Regions from separate parts of the Paenibacillus graminis genome, predicted to be linked through region 1. Evidence: riboswitches for the same ligand, from Rfam matches in the RefSeq annotation. Region 1 holds a riboswitch; each other region holds the start of a gene.
What was found. A riboswitch is a leader RNA that binds a small molecule or an ion and turns the genes downstream of it on or off. The one in region 1 is predicted to bind cyclic di-GMP.

Region 1 (4,479 bases):
ATTCAAGTCTTTTTAGCCATCTGCGGACTGGCGGCCAGCCCTTATTTAGCTGTAATCTGGAAGTTTATTCTATTCCGCTTCTCGTAAAAGTTGCACAGAATCCCATAGCGTCATACAATACAGTAGTAGAAAGCACACACATTGCGCAGGCAGGGGCTTTGTCCCTTCCAGCATCCCGATAACTATAGGCGGCGCGGCTTTCCGGATGTTCGGCGGCTGCGTTTTTTGCTGTTCAGAGAGGAGAAAAGGCAGAGATGAAATGTCTGACAATCCGGCAGCCCTGGGCCGCATTAATTGTGCTTGGGGAAAAACAGTTCGAAACCCGTTCCTGGCAAACAGCTTATCGCGGTGAACTGGCTATTCATGCCGGAATGGGGATCGACAAAACTGCCTGCAGGCAGGAGCCTTTCAAGTCGGCCTTGGCGCGGCATGGCTTCACTGTGGACAATCTCCCCTCTGGGAGCCATCGTCGCCACAAGCCGTCTGGCCGATTGCTATAAGGTGACGCAGGCGGATGCCGCCCATGGCTGGCCTGGCGGCAATGAGTTGGCTTTCGGCGATTATGCGCCAGGACGCTATGCCTGGAAGCTGGAAGATATAACGGCACTTGCCCGGCCCATACCGGCCAAAGGCAGGCTGAGCTTCTGGGAGTACCCTGTGCTGGAGGGAGAGCAGTGACCGGCCGGGACTGTACAGCCTTTTGGCGAAACAAGAAAAATTATTTAGCGGCCCAAGCCATAATTGGGTATGAACCGGCTGACTCGCGGGTAATCTTCTTATAGGATGTTTGGTGCTGCCACTGTCCCGCGCGATCATCAGGATGTATAAGAAAGGGCGTATGCATAGGAAATGGGAAGTCTCCTTATTGCGTGGCTTTGTATGCTGTGTTTGTATTTTTCGTTTGAGGATAAGGTGAGCCGGAAAATTATTCTTCCTGTGGCACTGGTCGTTTTTTTCGGCACACTGGGCTATTGGAAGCTCTTAATGTAATTTTTATGCAGCTATCAGCTTATTTTCAGGTTGAGTATATATATTGAATGTACCAAACACTCCCCGGTGTTTATAGATAGCTTGCAGGGCCTTGCCTACTCCCATGGTGAGGCCCGTTTTATTTTGTCAGGCTGACCCTTGCGCTATCATGAGCGGGATTTGATTCTATACTGCTCCCCAACGTAACCGCTTTTGATACCCCGGCAGATGAACTTGGCTTCGATTCAAAAAATAACCACTGGAATTTATAAACAAAGAAACTTTATGTGACATTTTTCACAATAAAATAAGAAGAATTATTTTATATTAAAATTGAAATATAAAAGATTGAAGTGTAACAAAATAAAGCACCTCAAAGAGGAGAATTATGATGAGTCATGAAGGAAGTCTCCGCCGTGGGTTGGCATTCGGGTTGTTTTTGAGTATTCCGTTGTGGGTGTCCATGATTGGCTGGATTCAGCTGTTATAAATCCCAATCCGCTATATCCGCAATGTCTGGTTATGGGAGCGTATATAGCATTACATAGAAATGGATGAAGAACTGCTGCCGGTGGATTCCGGGCAGTTTTTTTTGTAGTGCGTTCCTAATTCGAAAGGACGTTCTTGCTCCTTAAGGAGTAGAAATAGCTAAGAATGAATAGGATGGATAGAATTTGAAATTATAGTTCTAATATACTATATTTTAATATTGAAAATTGCAAATAAATACGGGATGGGGTGCTGTGAAAAAGGCGGTAACCCGTTCTGCGGTGAGACTCTCTTCTGGACAGGTAAGCTGAAAAGCCTTATGAATAGCGGGTTTGTCCAGGATCGTCTAAATGGTCACATGAAAAAATAATTAAGGAATAGATTGACAATAGGGCAGGGGAACCGCTAAACTGAAATTAGTTCAAAAGTAACAAATGTCATAGACTACATAGGTTTCACTGAAATCTATATTCCTCATGTATAAACGCAAACCGTCCGAAAGGACGGGACGCAAAGTCAGGAATCTAATGCCCAACCAGGGCTATGATCGTCCGGCCGCCGTGAAGCTAACCCTTCGTGGCGGTCTTTTTGTTGTTATAGTTTTTCCGCAAAATCATAGAATAAGTTACTAGGAGGTGCAAGGCGATTGAAAAAAAGATCACAGAAAGCAGCAGCTCTGATTCTGACAGGGGTGTTGGCATTGGGCAGCACGGTTACTTGGGGTTGGAATGTTAAGGCTGCGGGAAATATGCCGTATACCCCTACTCCTGTCCTGGGTGTTGCCGGCAACTTTAACGCATTTATCTTTGGAGATTTCACGCAATCTTACGATCAGATTCATGGAAGGCTCGCGGCAGAAGGAAATATTACTTTGCAGGGGTACGGTGTTTCCAAAGATGCGCCCGGTGGGGATGTACTGGTTGCCGGCAAAAATCTCAGCCTAACAGACGGAACTATATATGGAGCAGCTGTATATGGAGGCACTATAAGCAGCACACGGGCAGATCTTAAGGAGACTCCCCGCCAAGGGACACCGATTGATTTTGCGGCTGAGGAACAGTTTCTGATCCAGCGTTCGGATGAATTGGCCGCATTGACACAGACACAGCCTTTTGTAAAAGAATATGGAAAAATCACTATCAACGCTCCGGATGCCTATAATGTCATTCATCTGGCTGCTGCTGACCTGGCCGACGCCAACGGGCTGCAGTTCAACATAGCAGGTGATGCCACCGTCATTATTAATGTGGGCGGAAGCACTGTGAAAATTCCTAATTTTCAATTCTGGGGAGGCAAACCCCGCAAGGTCCTGTTCAATTTCTATGAAGCTGCTTCTGTGAATATCGGGAATACAACCATCGAGGGCACTATATTGGCTCCTCATGCCAGTGTCTTTTATGATCATGCAGAGCTTCATGGCACGCTGATCGCAAAAGCGTTCAGCGGTTATGTGCAGATGCACCACTATCCGTATGAAGGCTCCGAACCGCCTGTAACGCCGACGCCAACGCCGAGTGCAACGGCGACGCCAACGCCGAGTGCAACGGCGACGCCAACGCCTAGCGCAACGGCAACACCGACGGCGAGCGCAACGGCGACGCCGACGCCAACGCCGAGCGCAACGGCGACGCCAACGCCGAGTGCGACGGCGACCCCGACGCCGAGTGCGACGGCGACGCCAACGCCGAGTGAGACGGCGACGCCAACGCCGAGTGCAACGGCGACGCCGACGCCGAGTGAGACGGCGACGCCAACGCCAACGCCGAGCGCAACGGCGACGCCAACGCCGAGCGTAACGGCGACGCCAACGCCGAGTGCAACGGCGACGCCAACGCCAACGCCGAGCGCAACGGCGACGCCAACGCCGAGTGAGACGGCGACGCCGACGCCGACCGCCATCGTCACGCCAACGCCGACCGCTGTCGTAACACCGACGCCGACGCCGACCGCAGTCGTAACGCCGACGCCAACGTCTAGCGTGTCACCGAGTGCCACTGCATCAGCAACACCGACACCGGGTGCAACACCAACAAGTGAAGTTACACCGGCACCAACGCCAGACACTACAGTAATTTATGTTCCGGTAACGTTCCCGACGCCAACACCATCATCCGTTATCGGCACGATTGTGGATGATACCCTGATCAATGATGACCCATTACCCTTGGGGCCTGTGGTAACAATTGCTCCGGTACAACCAACGGCGTCAATAGAACCAACAGCCTCAATAGAACCAGCGCCAGTCCCTGCACCGGCCCCAACGGTAACACCGGAGCCGGAGGAAATAGTTATAACAGATGACGAAGTTCCTGTAGGCAGCGTGGATACACCCGATAAACTGCCGCAGACTGGAGAAGCAAGTCCAGCGCCTTATTACATCGCAGGTCTGGGAATAGCTGGTTTGGGACTACTGCTCAGCAGAACTGCAGGAAACAGCAGTAAACGCAAACGGTAATAGAAGCCGTAAATTGTAGCTATAGTGAGGGGATAGCGAATTAGAAAAAATGCTGCCCCATAAGTAGGTTTACTCGAAAGGGTGCACCTTTGTCCCACAGCAGCATAACAAGCCAACAGCAGGATTTCTTCAGTAATGGAGAAGTCCTGTTTTTTTGTGCTTGTTCCACTACATCTTATTGAAGTAAGGTGTCTGGCGTATGGGTTTCCACTCTGAACAGCTTCAGACGAGCCGAAACAAAGGTATATCTGCCGTTGTTTTCGCCAATCCGGGCTGGACGAGCCGAAACAAAGGCATATCTGCCGTTGTTTTCGCCAATCCGGGCTGGACGAGCCGAAACAAAGGCATAACTGCCGTTGTTTTCGCCTTCCAGGGCTGGACGGGTCGAAACAAAGGCATATCTGCCCTTGTTTTCGCCGCCGTAGCCCGTCCAGTCTCATGGCCCCGGCCTTCTCTGCATTTCCAACTGCTCCCCGAGCCATGTTATACTATGCTGAAAATCGGGGGGCGTGTAAGGCTTGCCCTGAAAGTGGGATTCCATTATGCCGGAAGAAAGGTGATATTGT
Region 2 (4,479 bases), 1.9 Mb from region 1:
CACTCTGGGATGTCAACGCAGACATTGGTTTCCTCCATGCGAGCTACTCCGGTATACAGTTCCTTCAGCAATTTCAATAACGACACCAGCATAGCATCATTAAAAGCATCGATGAACAGGGCTGGCCGTAAGAAAACGTCCAGAATCCGCTGCAGCTGTTTGTTGTCTGGGTGAGAGATATACTTGATGCTGGCCACTACGGATTCCAGATCACGTATCAGGACGGGGATCCTCTTATATTTACTCTCCATGAGCAGCTGAATGACTTGCCCGAACTTTACGGTCTGCTGCCGGGATTGTATTTCCTGGATCAGCAGTCTGGAAGCTTGCCGCAGCAGGCTGACTTCTTCGATCAGCTTCTCGGAGAGGTGATAGAGACGGTTGTAGGTTACACCGAAGGCGCCTGAATACAACTGGCTGTTGCCCACCTTGCCCAGTATGTAAATACTGCCTGTTGCTGTAATGGTAGAATTATGGACATTGCCGCATACATACACATTTCCTAAAGACTCGATGATCGAGTTGTCCTCCACGTCCTGGTGCACAATGACATCGCCAGAAAATACGATATTGCCTATTTGGCGGTTGACACTGCCCGGAACGGTATATGCGGTAGTGATATCGAAAGTTTTGACATATGTGCCAGTAACACGCGGCCGGCCTTCTACAAGGGCTGTAATTTCATGGCTTGGCCGCAGCAGGGTGCCCTCCTTGGCCATAACTTTGATATCCCGGGGAGCTGGGGCATGCAAAATGCTGCCGTATACATCATACCCGGGCACACCTTCACGCGGCGGATGCTTGCGGGCAATGATATCGCCTTTCTTCGCGGTAGGAATCCGCAGATAGCTCCGGTAATCCACAACCCCTTCTGTTTCTTCAAAAGTACTATCAGCCTGCCCGGCAAAAAATAAATCGAGCTTCGCATCCTCGCCTGCAGCAGGCGGCGTGCCTTCCGCCACACAAACCGGCAGGTGGGTCGGATGATTCAATTCCGCATAAATTGCGGGGATATTCAGGTTTTGGGAAATCGATTTTTTCTCGAAATCGGCAATAATCTGTTCAATGCCAAGGGTGGACAACAGAGTGGAAGGGTCCCTTTCAGCTCTTACCGCGAGATGGCTCGATGCCGGGGTGTTCACCAGGTTCCATTCATACTGTTCTACACGGTTCAGGGTAAAGAAGGCTTGGAGTTTATCCTCGGAGACGGTGATCTGATAGGGAGGCGGTTCTTGTATGGACCAGGTAACCCGGTCAGTGGATACGACGGGTACGGGACCAGCTACCGGCTGATTGTTAAGCTCCAGCATTACAGGCGGGACCGCCGAGAGGAATGCCGGCTCGCCGCCGGGCAGCGGGGAGGTGATGTAAAAACGGTTATCTTGAACAATAATAATGCCATTCTGATCCTGTGTCCCGTAAGGCCGGGAAGGAAGGGGGGATGCAGCCGCAGTCTCAGTCTCTTTCTCTTTCATCCCGGTCTGACCGGCAGGCTTATTCAAAATTTTCTCAGTAATGCGCTGTGGCATTGCGTTTGGCTCCTTTTTAGATAATCAATGGGCATTTGGACATAAGAGTATCCCGGCAGGCAGATACGGTACCCAAACGGATACCCGCACAGTTCAGCGTCTTCTTGGCAGCCTGGCAGCCATGGATGGTGATGTTCACATCTTTAGGCCCATTGCTTTGCGTCCTATCCTTTCAGATAGTTTGCCGTTATGAAATGGATCAGTGATTAGCCGAAATCAGGTGCTTAACCCGAATGAAATCGACAAAGGAATCATAGTTGAAAATTCAAATATATAAACTTTTGCAACCTTTATTCTAGTACTAGAGTCACTAATTTACAATATTTAATTATATATTTATATAGATGAAATGGCTATCAGTCAGCAGATAGAATTCAGCCTCTACGGCTGGTTTGACAAATATGATTGAGCATGTGATAATTCTTCCTGACGGTCGTCAGGGAGGCGGTATAAGAATGACAGCTGGCGCTATTTTGCAAGCCGCATTGTTCCAATTTGCTGAAAAAGGCTTTGAGGGGGCATCATTGGCGGGGATTGCCCAGTCGGTAGGGATTAAAAAACAGTCCATCGCAACCTATTTTCCTAAAAAAGAGGATTTGTTTATCGCAGCATTTCAGGAAATGGCCCGGCATTATATTGAATTTCTTGACCGGTTGTACAGGGAAATCCTTGGCACCTCTGTAGAGGTTAGACTGCGTGAAATTGTATACAGGACCTATTTTTATAGGGTAGAGTACCCTGTTCTGACCGCCTTTTACAAAAGGAGTGTTCAATTCCCTGCGCCTTTCTTTCAGGAGATGCTGGAGCAGCAGATTTCAATGCTGGAGCAGCGTTCAGCGGCATTTTACCGGGCTATTTTTGAGGAAGGCATGAACTCCGGGGAGATTCGGCGGCAGCACACGGAAAGCCTGCTCTCAGCTTATTATTGTTTACAGGATGGAATTGCCATGCAGATGTTTTTTTACAGCCAGGAAGAATTCGGGCGCCGTCTGAAGGATATCTGGGAGATATTCTGGGCAGGCATTAAGCAGACATAACGAAGGGGAGGGATCGTACCATGCGGGTAGAGCGGGTTACCACCGAAGCAGGGCTGCAGGAGGCTTTCAGAATCAGACGGGAAGTGTTTGTGGAGGAACAGGGCGTGGCGCTGGCAGATGAATTTGATGATCACGAAAAGCACGCAGAGCATATATTGCTCTATCAGGAAGAGCTTCCTGTGGGAACGGCCAGACTTAGGAGTGTGGACGGGTGGGCTAAGCTTGAACGGATTTGCCTTAGCGCTCCTTACCGCAAAAGCGGACTGGGGTCCGTTATAATCGATACACTGGAAAAAATGGCGGTTGAACGGGGGCACCGGCAAGCCAAGCTGCATGGCCAGAAGCAGGCCGAGGGCTTTTATCAGAGGCTGGGGTATGTAACGAGTTCGCAGGTCTTTATGGAGGATGGCATTCCACACGTGCTTATGGTCAAGCAGCTATAGATGAAATTGCCTAAACTACTTTTCACTTCTTTCTATTATATATAGACTCCTCTAGAATAAATATGAAACGATAGCAACCGGCGGCAGAGCCGGATAGGAGAGGAGCAAGTACAAGACGAAATACCGCACAAAGCTATTGAAACCGCTTACGGATCGGGTATGGATTTTTTTGATACAGCCAATGTCTACGAAAAAGGAGCAGCCGAAAAGGTGCTGGGCGAAACCCTGTGCGGATATCCCCGCGAGTCTTATGTGCTGGCTACCAAAACTATACCGGGCAGGCCGGTGTAAGGTTTGGCATGAAACAGCGATTCCTGAATATACTCTCACTACCGAATTTCCTCTAAAAGGAGTCCTGGCCATGCCAACACATCCGTATGTTTCCCGTTTTTTTGTGAATGCCGATGCCCGCCGCGACAAGCTGATTTATGATTTGCCGGAATCCTGGTGGAGCCGGCCTTATGAATACGAATGGTGCACGAATTTTGTTTCGCCCCATGATGTGGTGCTGGATGCGGCCTGCGGGATCTCCCATCCGCTCAAGTTCTACCTTGCCGGCTACAGCGCGGAGGTTCATGCCTGCGATATCGATGCGCGGATACTGTCCCGGGATGCCATTATGCAGGACATTGCCAGCGACATCGGCGAGGAAGCCGCTCGGCTGGTGGAAGCCAGACGGACCACCCGCCTGCATCTGGCGCAGGCTAATCTGACCGCATTGCCTTATGAGAATGAAAGCTTTGATACTATATTCTGCATCTCGGTTCTGGAGCATTTATCACTGGAGGATTCTGTACGAGCCGTAAGGGAGTTTCACCGCACACTGAATGGAGAAGGACTGCTTGTACTGACTTTTGATTACCCTACGGTTAATCTTCTGCGGATGAATGAAGTGCTGCTGCAGGCCGGATTTGAGTATTGGGGCGAGACAGATTTTAAGCTTCCCGCGGATGCTGTACGGACGGAGCAGTGGGGCGGACTCAACTGTTTCCGGGCCGTGCTTAAAAAGGCGCGAATCTAGCAGAAATCAGAATCCTGGCAGAATACCAACCCTTAATTTGGATTTTCCCCTCTATTATAGTAGAATAATTGGCAGATTAAGAGAGAGGGGTCCAAGATTTTGCGCAGATTTGCAGTCATAACTTTAGTATTGTTTTTGCTGATTCCCGGGCAGGCAGCTTTCAGTCAGGGGGCTTCCCCGCAGGAGAAGATTAACCTTGTTTTTGCCGGAGATATTTTGCTGGATGGATTTGTCGGCGATCAGATCGCCAATTATGGCGTCAATTTTCCTTTTGCGAAGGTAGCACCTGTCCTTAAAAAAGCAGATATAGCTTTTGCCAACCTGGAGACACCCGTATCGGTTAGAGGGAAGGCGGCAGAGAAGAGCTTTGCTTTCCGTTCCAAACCGGCGGCACTGGCGGGGCTGAATTATGCCGGGATCGATGGCGTGACCGTGGCCAATAATCATAT
Region 3 (4,479 bases), 110 kb from region 1:
CCGGGAACTGACATACAGTCCTGAACAGATTGTCCGCTTCCGCCTACGAAACGGAAGATACAATAATACATTTATCAGCAGCTACACAAATCAGAGGAGGAATTCGAATATGGGTATCAAAAAAACATTGGGTTTTGGCATCGCATCGGCAGCACTCGGTTTGTCTTTGATTGGCGGAGGGACCTTCGCATACTTCAGTGATACTGCAACAAGTACGGCTACCTTTGCAGCAGGCACACTGGATCTGAACTCCGATCCTTCCGTAATCGTGGATATCCAAAACCTGAAACCGGGTGACACCGTAACCAAAACTTTTAAACTTAAAAATGACGGTACCCTCGATATCGGTTCGATTCTGCTGAAAACCACCACTGAGGTTACAGATACCCTAGGCGACAACAACGGTGCCGATCTCAGCAAATTCATCAAGGTCAAATTTCTGAAGAACAATGACAAAGGAACGATTATCTCACCGGAAGTTGTTGTGTACGAAACTACACTGGATGCCTTGAAGGGGCAAACCCCGGATCTTGTGAACAATACCGGATGGGATCAAATTCTCACTGAAGCCGACGGCATCAAAGCACAGAGCAGCGACAGCTTTACAGTCAAGTTCGAATTCGTGGATACTGGCGAAGCACAAAACTATTTTCAAAAGGATAAGCTGAAGTTAACCTGGAATTTCGAGGCCAAACAAGGCCCCAAAAAAGATTACTAATTCATAACGGACCGCATTATATGAAGCAGCCTACCCTGATTCCGGATTCGGAAGCAGATTAGGCTGTTTTCCCTTGTAACAACGATTTTTGTTCGTTGTAAGGAAATTTGTTATACTGACAAGTGGAAACGGCTATGCGTCCTTAACGGCGGCATCCGTTTCAGCGAGAAATATAAGGATGATTGTTGGCGCAAACCATATCAACCCTTATATTTTAACAAAGTACGGAGGGGCGTTGTAATCGTGCCGGATAATATGGGAAGTCGCATCCACCATCTCCGTCTGGAAAAAGGCTGGTCCTTATCCGAACTGGCGGACAAGGCTGATGTTGCGAAATCATACTTAAGCAATGTAGAAAGAAATATCCAATCCAACCCCTCTATCCAATTTATCGAAAAAATCGCTGACGCGCTCCAGGTTTCCATCCACAGTCTGCTCTATGGCGAACCTTCGGATGCTGACGAATCCTCCCTGGACGGCGAATGGTTCCGGCTCGTTCAGGAAGCCATGGCCTCAGGTATAAGCAAGAGGGAATTCAAAGAGTTTCTCGATTACCAAAAATGGCGGCTGGAGCAGAAGGATCAATAATGGATGGTCGTCCGAAGCTCCAGCGATACAGAAAAAGGCACAGCGTATGGACGCTGTGCCTTTTTCTGTATGTATTCCCGCATAGCAAACGCCCCTACATCGCCTGTAATGCTGTTTTTTCGTTTAAAAACCGGCGGATTTCATCCGCATCGATCCCTGCCTTCTTGGCCGACATCAGCAAATATACCCATTCTAGATCCAGATCACCCATCAGCAGTTCTCCGTCATTCCCCTGGTTGGACTTATCCAAGAATATCTCCTCCTAGAATTTATGCGTCCCCAGGCAGTCCGGCCGTCGTAGTAGCTGCAGCATCTCTACATTAGACCCGAGACTTTGTGTCCCTGCCTTTCGGCAGGTTTACCCTTTACTGGATCCTTTACATGAAAGGATCTGGTTAGAAACCATGAAACCGTTATCCGCAATAACATTATATAAGATCTCACATGAGAAGTGTGTCGTTTTCTGGAATATTTTATGCTGAGTTGTGCAAAAGAATAGCTTTTTTTGCTAACCTTTGTCCAATCTATATGTCTTAAGGAGCTGTTTATGAATACTCCTGGTTAATAAATGGGTAATTATTACTGGTTGGACTGGCTTCAAATCCTGTATCTGCAACCAATATCCGTTCTTCATCATTTCCGGACTGAATCATGCCGTTTTGCGAACGGATTCCCCGAAAGTATGAATTGATTACACGTCTTGAAAGTAGCACAATAGGATGTGAAATGAAACCGTAAACATCGCAGCTCCACTGGGCGCTCAAGACACATGCGGCCACGTGGAGTTCATCCGTTAGGAGGATGTATTCATGGCAGTCAAAGAGCCCTATAACGAATCCATTTGGAGTAAGTATCACGGCCCCAATCTAGGCTATATTCAAGAGAAATATGAGCAATTCGTTAAAGATCCCTCTTCAGTAGAACATCATTACCGTGACCTATTTACTGTTTCCGGCCCTCCTCCACTTGCTCCGGATGCCGTAGAGGCCCCGCAGCCGGCTCTTTCGGGAGGCACCGAGTGGCTGAGAAAGGCCGTAAGAGCTTCCAAGCTAATCGCCAATATCCGCATATATGGCCATATGGCCGCCAATACCGATCCGCTTGAGCAGGGGAATAACCCTATGGCGAAATGGCTGGATTATGAAACCTACGATCTTACCCGCGAGGACCTGATTGCTATGCCCGCCTCGCTGATCTGGGAGAATGCGCCGCCGGATATTCATACCGCCTGGGATGCGGTTCACCGGATGCTCCAGGCTTATACGCAGACTATCGCCTACGAATTCGGGCATGTGCATGACGAACAGGAGCTGCGCTGGCTGAACGGCCAGGCAGAGTCCACAAGCTCTCCGGCGCCTCTGAATAATACCGAGCGCAAGGAACTTCTGAACCGTCTGATCCAGGTAGAGCAGTTCGAGACCTTCCTGCATAAGACCTTTGTCGGCCAAAAACGCTTCAGCCTGGAAGGCAATGATGCGCTGGTGCCCATGCTGGACGAGATTGTCCGTGCCGCCGCACATGATGGCGCGGAACATATTCTGATGGGCATGGCCCACCGCGGACGCCTGAATGTGCTGGCTCATATTCTCGGGAAGCCCTATGACATTATTTTCTCGGAATTTCATCATTCTCCCAACAAGGAGCTGTTCCCTTCCGAAGGCTCCATGGGCATTAACTACGGCTGGACGGGAGATGTGAAATACCATCTGGGCGCAGACCGTGCCGTGCGCGAAGGCGAGACCGTCCGCACCCGCATTACACTGGCGAATAATCCGAGCCATCTGGAATTCGTTAACCCTGTTGTTGAGGGTTTTGCCCGCGCAGCCCAAGAGGACCGGAATTCTCCGGGACTGCCGCAGCTTGACACGAACAGGGCCATGGCTGTGCTGATGCACGGGGATGCTGCTTTTCCTGGTGAAGGCATCGTCGCAGAAACACTCAACATCGGCAAACTTAAAGGGTATTCCAATGGCGGCACCGTGCATATTATCGTCAATAACCGGATCGGATTCACCACTGAAAGTGAAGATTCCCGTTCCACCCATTATGCCAGCGATCTGGCTAAAGGCTATGAAATCCCTATCGTCCACGTGAATGCCGATGATCCGGAGGCCTGCATCGCCGCCGTCCGTCTGGCCAGCGCCTACCGCAACCAGTTCAAGAAGGATTTCGTCATTGACCTGATCGGCTACCGGCGCCATGGCCATAATGAGATGGACGATCCGGAGACTACCCAGCCGATTGTATACGGCAAAGTGCGCAACCATCCTACCGTGTACCGCGTCTACGCAGAACGCCTGCAGCGGGACAATATCATCACAGCGGATGATGTGAAGCAGATGAACCTTGAGGCGGAGAAAGTACTGCAGCAAGCCTACGATCTGATGAAGGATGGCAAGCATAAAAACGGTGAAACCAAGACCTCCGTTCCGGTACAGCGTGAAGCCTCCCAGCCGCAATCGACGGCAGTGCAGCTGGAGCAGCTGCAGCAGATCAACCGCGAGCTTCTGACCGTGCCGGACGGCTTCAAGGTCTATCCGAAGCTGGAGCGGATTCTGCAGCGCCGCAAGGATGCGCTGAATGACGGGGAACGGATCGACTGGGCCTTGGCCGAGACTCTGGCCTTTGCCACCATCCTGAAGGATGGCACACCGATCCGGTTAAGCGGCCAGGATTCCCAGCGCGGCACTTTCGCCCACCGCCATCTGGTGCTGCACGACAGCGAGACAGGGGGATTGTTCTCCCCGCTGCACCAGCTCAGCGGTGCCAAGGCTTCCTTCGGGGTATACAACAGTCCGCTCTCGGAAGCCTCGGTGCTGGGCTACGAATACGGCTATAATGTGTTCGCACCCGAAACCTTCGTGATCTGGGAAGCACAGTATGGCGACTTCGCCAATGCCGCACAGGTCATTATTGACCAGTTCATCGCTGCCGGACGCGCCAAATGGACGCAGCGCAGCAATCTGACGATTCTGCTGCCGCATGGCTATGAAGGGCAGGGCCCTGAGCATTCCAGCGCCCGGCTGGAACGGTATTTGCAGCTCTCCGCCGAGGAGAACTGGACCGTGGCGAACCTAAGCTCCGCCGCACAATATTTCCACCTGCTGCGCCGCCAGGCCGCCTTGTGCGGCAAGAGCGATGCCCGCCCGCTCGTGATCATGGCCCCCAAGAGC
Region 4 (4,479 bases), 210 kb from region 1:
AGCCGGGGCTTTCTTCTCAGGTACCGTCACTCCGGCAGCAGTTACTCTACCGGACGTTCTTCCCTGGCAACAGAGCTTTACGATCCGAAAACCTTCATCACTCACGCGGCGTTGCTCCGTCAGGCTTTCGCCCATTGCGGAAGATTCCCTACTGCTGCCTCCCGTAGGAGTCTGGGCCGTGTCTCAGTCCCAGTGTGGCCGTTCACCCTCTCAGGTCGGCTACGCATCGTCGCCTTGGTAGGCCGTTACCCCACCAACTAGCTAATGCGCCGCAGGCCCATCCTCTAGCAGCAGATTGCTCCGCCTTTCATCCCTAGCCCAGGTGGGCCAGGGAATTATCCGGTATTAGCTACCGTTTCCGGTAGTTATCCCAGTCTAGAGGGTAGGTTGCCTACGTGTTACTCACCCGTCCGCCGCTAACCTACTGGAGTGCAAGCACTCCAGTAAATCCGCTCGACTTGCATGTATTAGGCACGCCGCCAGCGTTCGTCCTGAGCCAGGATCAAACTCTCCAAATAGGTTTTTTCGAGCGGTTGCTTCACCCGAATTACTCCGAGAAAATAACCATCCGAAAAAGATATTGAAAAGAGCGATTGCTCATTTTGAAACATCTGACGAGAATAAAATATTCTCTAATTTGGATCTCACTTACGTGAAATCCCACTCACTCGTTGTTCAGTTTTCAAAGATCAAGCTCGTCGTCGGTGTCGATTATCTCGTCACCAGCAACTCTTATAATATATCATGTTTGTCTTAGCAATGCAAGCTTTTTTTGTAACGATTTAATCAATCGTTTCTAATTTACTTGGCAGCGCTCCAACAACGCTTATTTATAATACCCTATAGTGATATAAAAAAGCAACCCTTTAGAAAAAGAAAGATAACCCGCTTAATATTTAAGCGGGTTATCTTCAAAAATCCTATTGTTAATAGCACATTCACTCTTCTTAATAAAACTTCGCTGCAGAATATTTGCTTGCTACTTTTATTAATCCTGTATCTTTGTTGTTCTTGCCCAAGCCGGCATCGACTGTAGTGTCGATAGTCACCCATTTGCCGTCAAGCAGAACTTCATTCCAGGCATGGTATGAAGTCACATAGCTGGTATTCCCCATGACCAATTTGGTAGGTATGCCTTGACTGCGAAGCATAGTTGCAAACAATGAAGCATAATCGTAGCAAATCCCCTTTTTGGTAGCCAGAGTATTGTCATTGTTAGGGATGTAGTCGGTCGTAACACTGGAAGCCAAGCTATAGTCATATTTCACATTAGAAACGATGTAGTTGTAAATTGCTTTTACCTTTTGTTCATCAGTGGTCAGGCCCTGAGTAAGCTGAGCGGCCTTCAGAACTGATTTATCGGAAGAACTCCATTTCACATTCTGTACGGAGCTCAAGTATACGGTGTTTGCATTGCTCAAGCTGAGGTCTACGGTTTCGGAGGATATCACTTTGTATTTGTTGCCGGTAGTGTTCTCCAGAACAGAAACTTTATAAGAACCGTTACCTTGCTGCAGCGGGAAGGTCTCATTGGGCTTAGAGGCATAGAGGTTATATGTGTAGCTGTTGTTGTCCTTAGTGATCATGAGCTTAATACGCTTGTCCTTAGGAACTTCATAGGAAACAGCGATAACTCCTTGATTCAATTGTGATGTATTCAACCAGCCTGAGTCAGTACTGGCGGCTTCAGCTGAGCCTGTCTGAACGGAAGTGGCAACTACAAACAATGTTAACAACGAAAAAAAGAACTTCTTCATGGATAAAACCCCTTTCGGTAGCTGGCTGCCATCCGTATTGGGAAGGCCCTTTAGCTTTGCGTCCCTACCTTTCGATAGGTTTGCCGTTATCGTATAAGCTTTATCTGTTCTTACTTCATAGAGCGATTTGATAGATTCATATTAAGAACAAACAAAAAAAGCCTCTTCATTCGGTAGCTGGCTGCCATCCATAGCGGGAAGGCCCTTTAGCTTTGCGTCCCTACCTTTCGATAGGTTTGCCGTTATCGTGCTTAGCTTTTATAGTTATATAGTATCATACTTATATCTATATTCAAGACCTAAATCACTAGATTCCTACTACTTTTTAATAAAATTTTAATATACTTCACTTTTAATCCGCAGCTAATTGGAATTTAAGGCAATCTGGCATGAATAATCAGGCGATGCGTCGGATTGACCAATGGATCGCAGGTAATCAGAGTGAGTATCTTATCATCGTTATGTCCATTTAATACGGAAACATCCGTAGGCTCTACAATTGAAATATCATATACTACGTATTGGTAATCCTGTTCCTTTGTTTGTACGGATATAGTATCACCGACCTCAACTTCATTGAGTCTGTTAAAAAGCCTGCCTGCAGTTCTTGATCTGTGTGCGGCAATCGCAGCATTGCCAACCTGCCCAATAGCAGCGGTCTCCTTCATATGGGCGGCAGCATGTTTCATGTTGGCTTTGGTTGCCCCTTCCAGTACAGGCAGCTTCAAATTGATTTTGCTGATCTGGATAATGCCTGTGATCTTGCCGCCCAGCTTAACTTCGGGAGCCGGGGCTTCTGTCGCTTTCGCCAGGTCACCCTCAGAGGATTCCTCAGCGAGAAGCTGGGTGACTTCAGCGTATTGTTTGTGCAAATCTGACTGCGGTGACGGTGAAGGCGTAATCTCACTGTATGCCTGTTCCGCTTCCTCCAGCAGCTTCTGCTGCTGCCAGTCGTTGTACCATTCATTTGCTTTGGGGTACAGCATAATCAGAATCCCGGCAAGAATAATCAAGTAAGAGAACTTGCGCATGAAATCACCTCCGTAAGTTAGTCTGTTTTAAAATACCCACTTCCGGCTTCCGAAGAAATTGATCACTACGGTTACTATAGTAACCAGCACTTTGGCAACCAGCACCTGAATACCGAAGCGGTCTGTCAGCAAATGCATAAGCAGGACCGATATGCCCAGCACAATCAGGTTCAGTATTATAAACCTTACCAGTTGCATCCGGTCAAAACCGTCCTTGCTTCCCCGGTCCTGATCCCGAAAGGTCACCTTCTTGTTCCATATGAAACTATTGGCCGTACCGGCGCTGTAAGAAATGATCTGTGCCGGAGTATTCAACATTCCCAGTGAATGCAGCAGGGTAAAGACGGCAAAATCAATCAAGGTATTCAGCACACCTACGGCATTAAATTTTAAAAACTGGATGAACCCTGCATTAAGCTGTCTATCTGACATAATCGTTGTCCTTCCGCACGCCCGTTTTCTCTTCGCCGCTCTCCGCATCGCCGTAACCTCTCGTCTCACGCACGATATATAGCGGTCTATCCTTGGATTCATCATAGATTCGCCCAATGTATTCACCGATTACACCGAGCAGCATAAGCACAATACCATTAAACAGCAGGTTCACGCCGACGATAGAAGCCCAGCCCGGGACAGTCCATGAGGTGAATATTTTCTGAAACAAAACAAAGAACAGATAAAGAAAGCTTGAGAAGGACAGAAAGAAGCCAATGTATGATGCTATTTTTAACGGTTTGTGGGAAAAGGAGGTGATGCCGTCCAGCGCAAACCGGATCATTTTCTTCAGCGGATATTTGGTTTCACCGGCAAAACGCTCTTCACGCACGTATTCAACCATGGTCTGGCGGAAGCCCACCCAGCTTACCAGCCCCCGGACATAGCGATTTTTCTCCTTCAGACCGCGCAGCACATCGCACACTTTGCGGTCAATTAACCGGAAATCCCCCGTGTCTGTAGGAATTTCCACACTGGTCATGCTGCTGAGCAGACGGTAGAACATCTTCGCAGTTGCTTTTTTGAAAAGAGTCTCTCCCTGACGCTTAAGCCGCTTGGCATAGACTACCTCATACCCCTCTTTCCACTTCGCGATCATCTGCAAAATCACCTCAGGCGGGTCCTGAAGATCCGCATCAATAACCACGACCGCCTCGCCTTCAGCATAATCCATCCCCGCCGTGATCGCCACCTGATGGCCAAAATTGCGCGAGAAATCAACCAGCTTGACATGCTCGTCGCGGCTGCTGACCTCACGCATAATCTCAGCTGTACGATCCCGGCTCCCGTCGTTAACGAAGACAAGCTCGTAAGAACCGCCGCAGCCGTCCATGACCTTTTTGAGACGCTCATACGTATGCTGAATGACCTCTTCCTCATTGAACATGGGGACAATCACACTGTATCTGGCTTTCACCTTGGTTCCTCCTAAAATTGTGTAACTGCTGTGTAAGCATCCGCCACTTCATTAGAAAACCCAGGAAGGGAACCAGCGCAGCACAACGTCCACATAATCTTTACTAACCTGCATGCCTGACAGCACAGGATAAAACATTACAAAAAGCAGTGCGGCAACGGCCACATAAGCATAACGCATATACCGGGCCTCCGGGTATTTACTGTCGAGCAGCTTCATGATGTATACAATGGCAAGAATCATAAACGGCACCATTGCAAAGTAGTGGTAAAGGAACGTT

Region 2: another riboswitch for cyclic di-GMP. It lies ahead of PGRAT_RS09960 (FapA family protein); the one in region 1 lies ahead of PGRAT_RS32130 (choice-of-anchor A family protein).
Region 3: another riboswitch for cyclic di-GMP. It lies ahead of PGRAT_RS32110 (anti-repressor SinI family protein); the one in region 1 lies ahead of PGRAT_RS32130 (choice-of-anchor A family protein).
Region 4: another riboswitch for cyclic di-GMP. It lies ahead of PGRAT_RS03530 (transglutaminase-like domain-containing protein); the one in region 1 lies ahead of PGRAT_RS32130 (choice-of-anchor A family protein).

The regions. Positions count from the first base shown of each region.
Region 1 covers NZ_CP009287.1:603,386-607,864, forward strand. The annotation lists gene PGRAT_RS02665 (hypothetical protein) at 1-87, shown strand, start outside; gene PGRAT_RS34745 (ASCH domain-containing protein) at 255-500, shown strand; gene PGRAT_RS34750 (hypothetical protein) at 430-678, shown strand; cyclic di-GMP riboswitch class I at 1,934-2,021, shown strand; gene PGRAT_RS32130 (choice-of-anchor A family protein) at 2,105-3,913, shown strand; gene PGRAT_RS02685 (alpha/beta hydrolase) at 4,113-4,479, shown strand, end outside.
Region 2 covers NZ_CP009287.1:2,473,474-2,477,952, forward strand. The annotation lists gene PGRAT_RS09960 (FapA family protein) at 1-1,529, opposite strand, end outside; cyclic di-GMP riboswitch class I at 1,633-1,725, opposite strand; gene PGRAT_RS09965 (TetR/AcrR family transcriptional regulator) at 1,985-2,566, shown strand; gene PGRAT_RS09970 (GNAT family N-acetyltransferase) at 2,587-3,009, shown strand; partial or broken gene PGRAT_RS32295 (aldo/keto reductase) at 3,118-3,276, shown strand; gene PGRAT_RS09975 (class I SAM-dependent methyltransferase) at 3,371-4,030, shown strand; gene PGRAT_RS09980 (CapA family protein) at 4,130-4,479, shown strand, end outside.
Region 3 covers NZ_CP009287.1:492,210-496,688, reverse strand. The annotation lists gene sipW (signal peptidase I SipW) at 1-24, shown strand, start outside; gene PGRAT_RS02205 (TasA family protein) at 110-718, shown strand; gene PGRAT_RS02200 (helix-turn-helix domain-containing protein) at 974-1,306, shown strand; gene PGRAT_RS32110 (anti-repressor SinI family protein) at 1,401-1,556, opposite strand; cyclic di-GMP riboswitch class I at 1,586-1,679, opposite strand; gene PGRAT_RS02195 (2-oxoglutarate dehydrogenase E1 component) at 2,116-4,479, shown strand, end outside.
Region 4 covers NZ_CP009287.1:817,545-822,023, reverse strand. The annotation lists rRNA gene PGRAT_RS03535 (16S ribosomal RNA) at 1-518, opposite strand, end outside; gene PGRAT_RS03530 (transglutaminase-like domain-containing protein) at 948-1,757, opposite strand; cyclic di-GMP riboswitch class I at 1,771-1,852, opposite strand; cyclic di-GMP riboswitch class I at 1,927-2,008, opposite strand; gene PGRAT_RS03525 (class D sortase) at 2,132-2,788, opposite strand; gene PGRAT_RS03520 (GtrA family protein) at 2,816-3,220, opposite strand; gene PGRAT_RS03515 (glycosyltransferase family 2 protein) at 3,210-4,199, opposite strand; gene PGRAT_RS03510 (glycosyltransferase family 39 protein) at 4,251-4,479, opposite strand, start outside.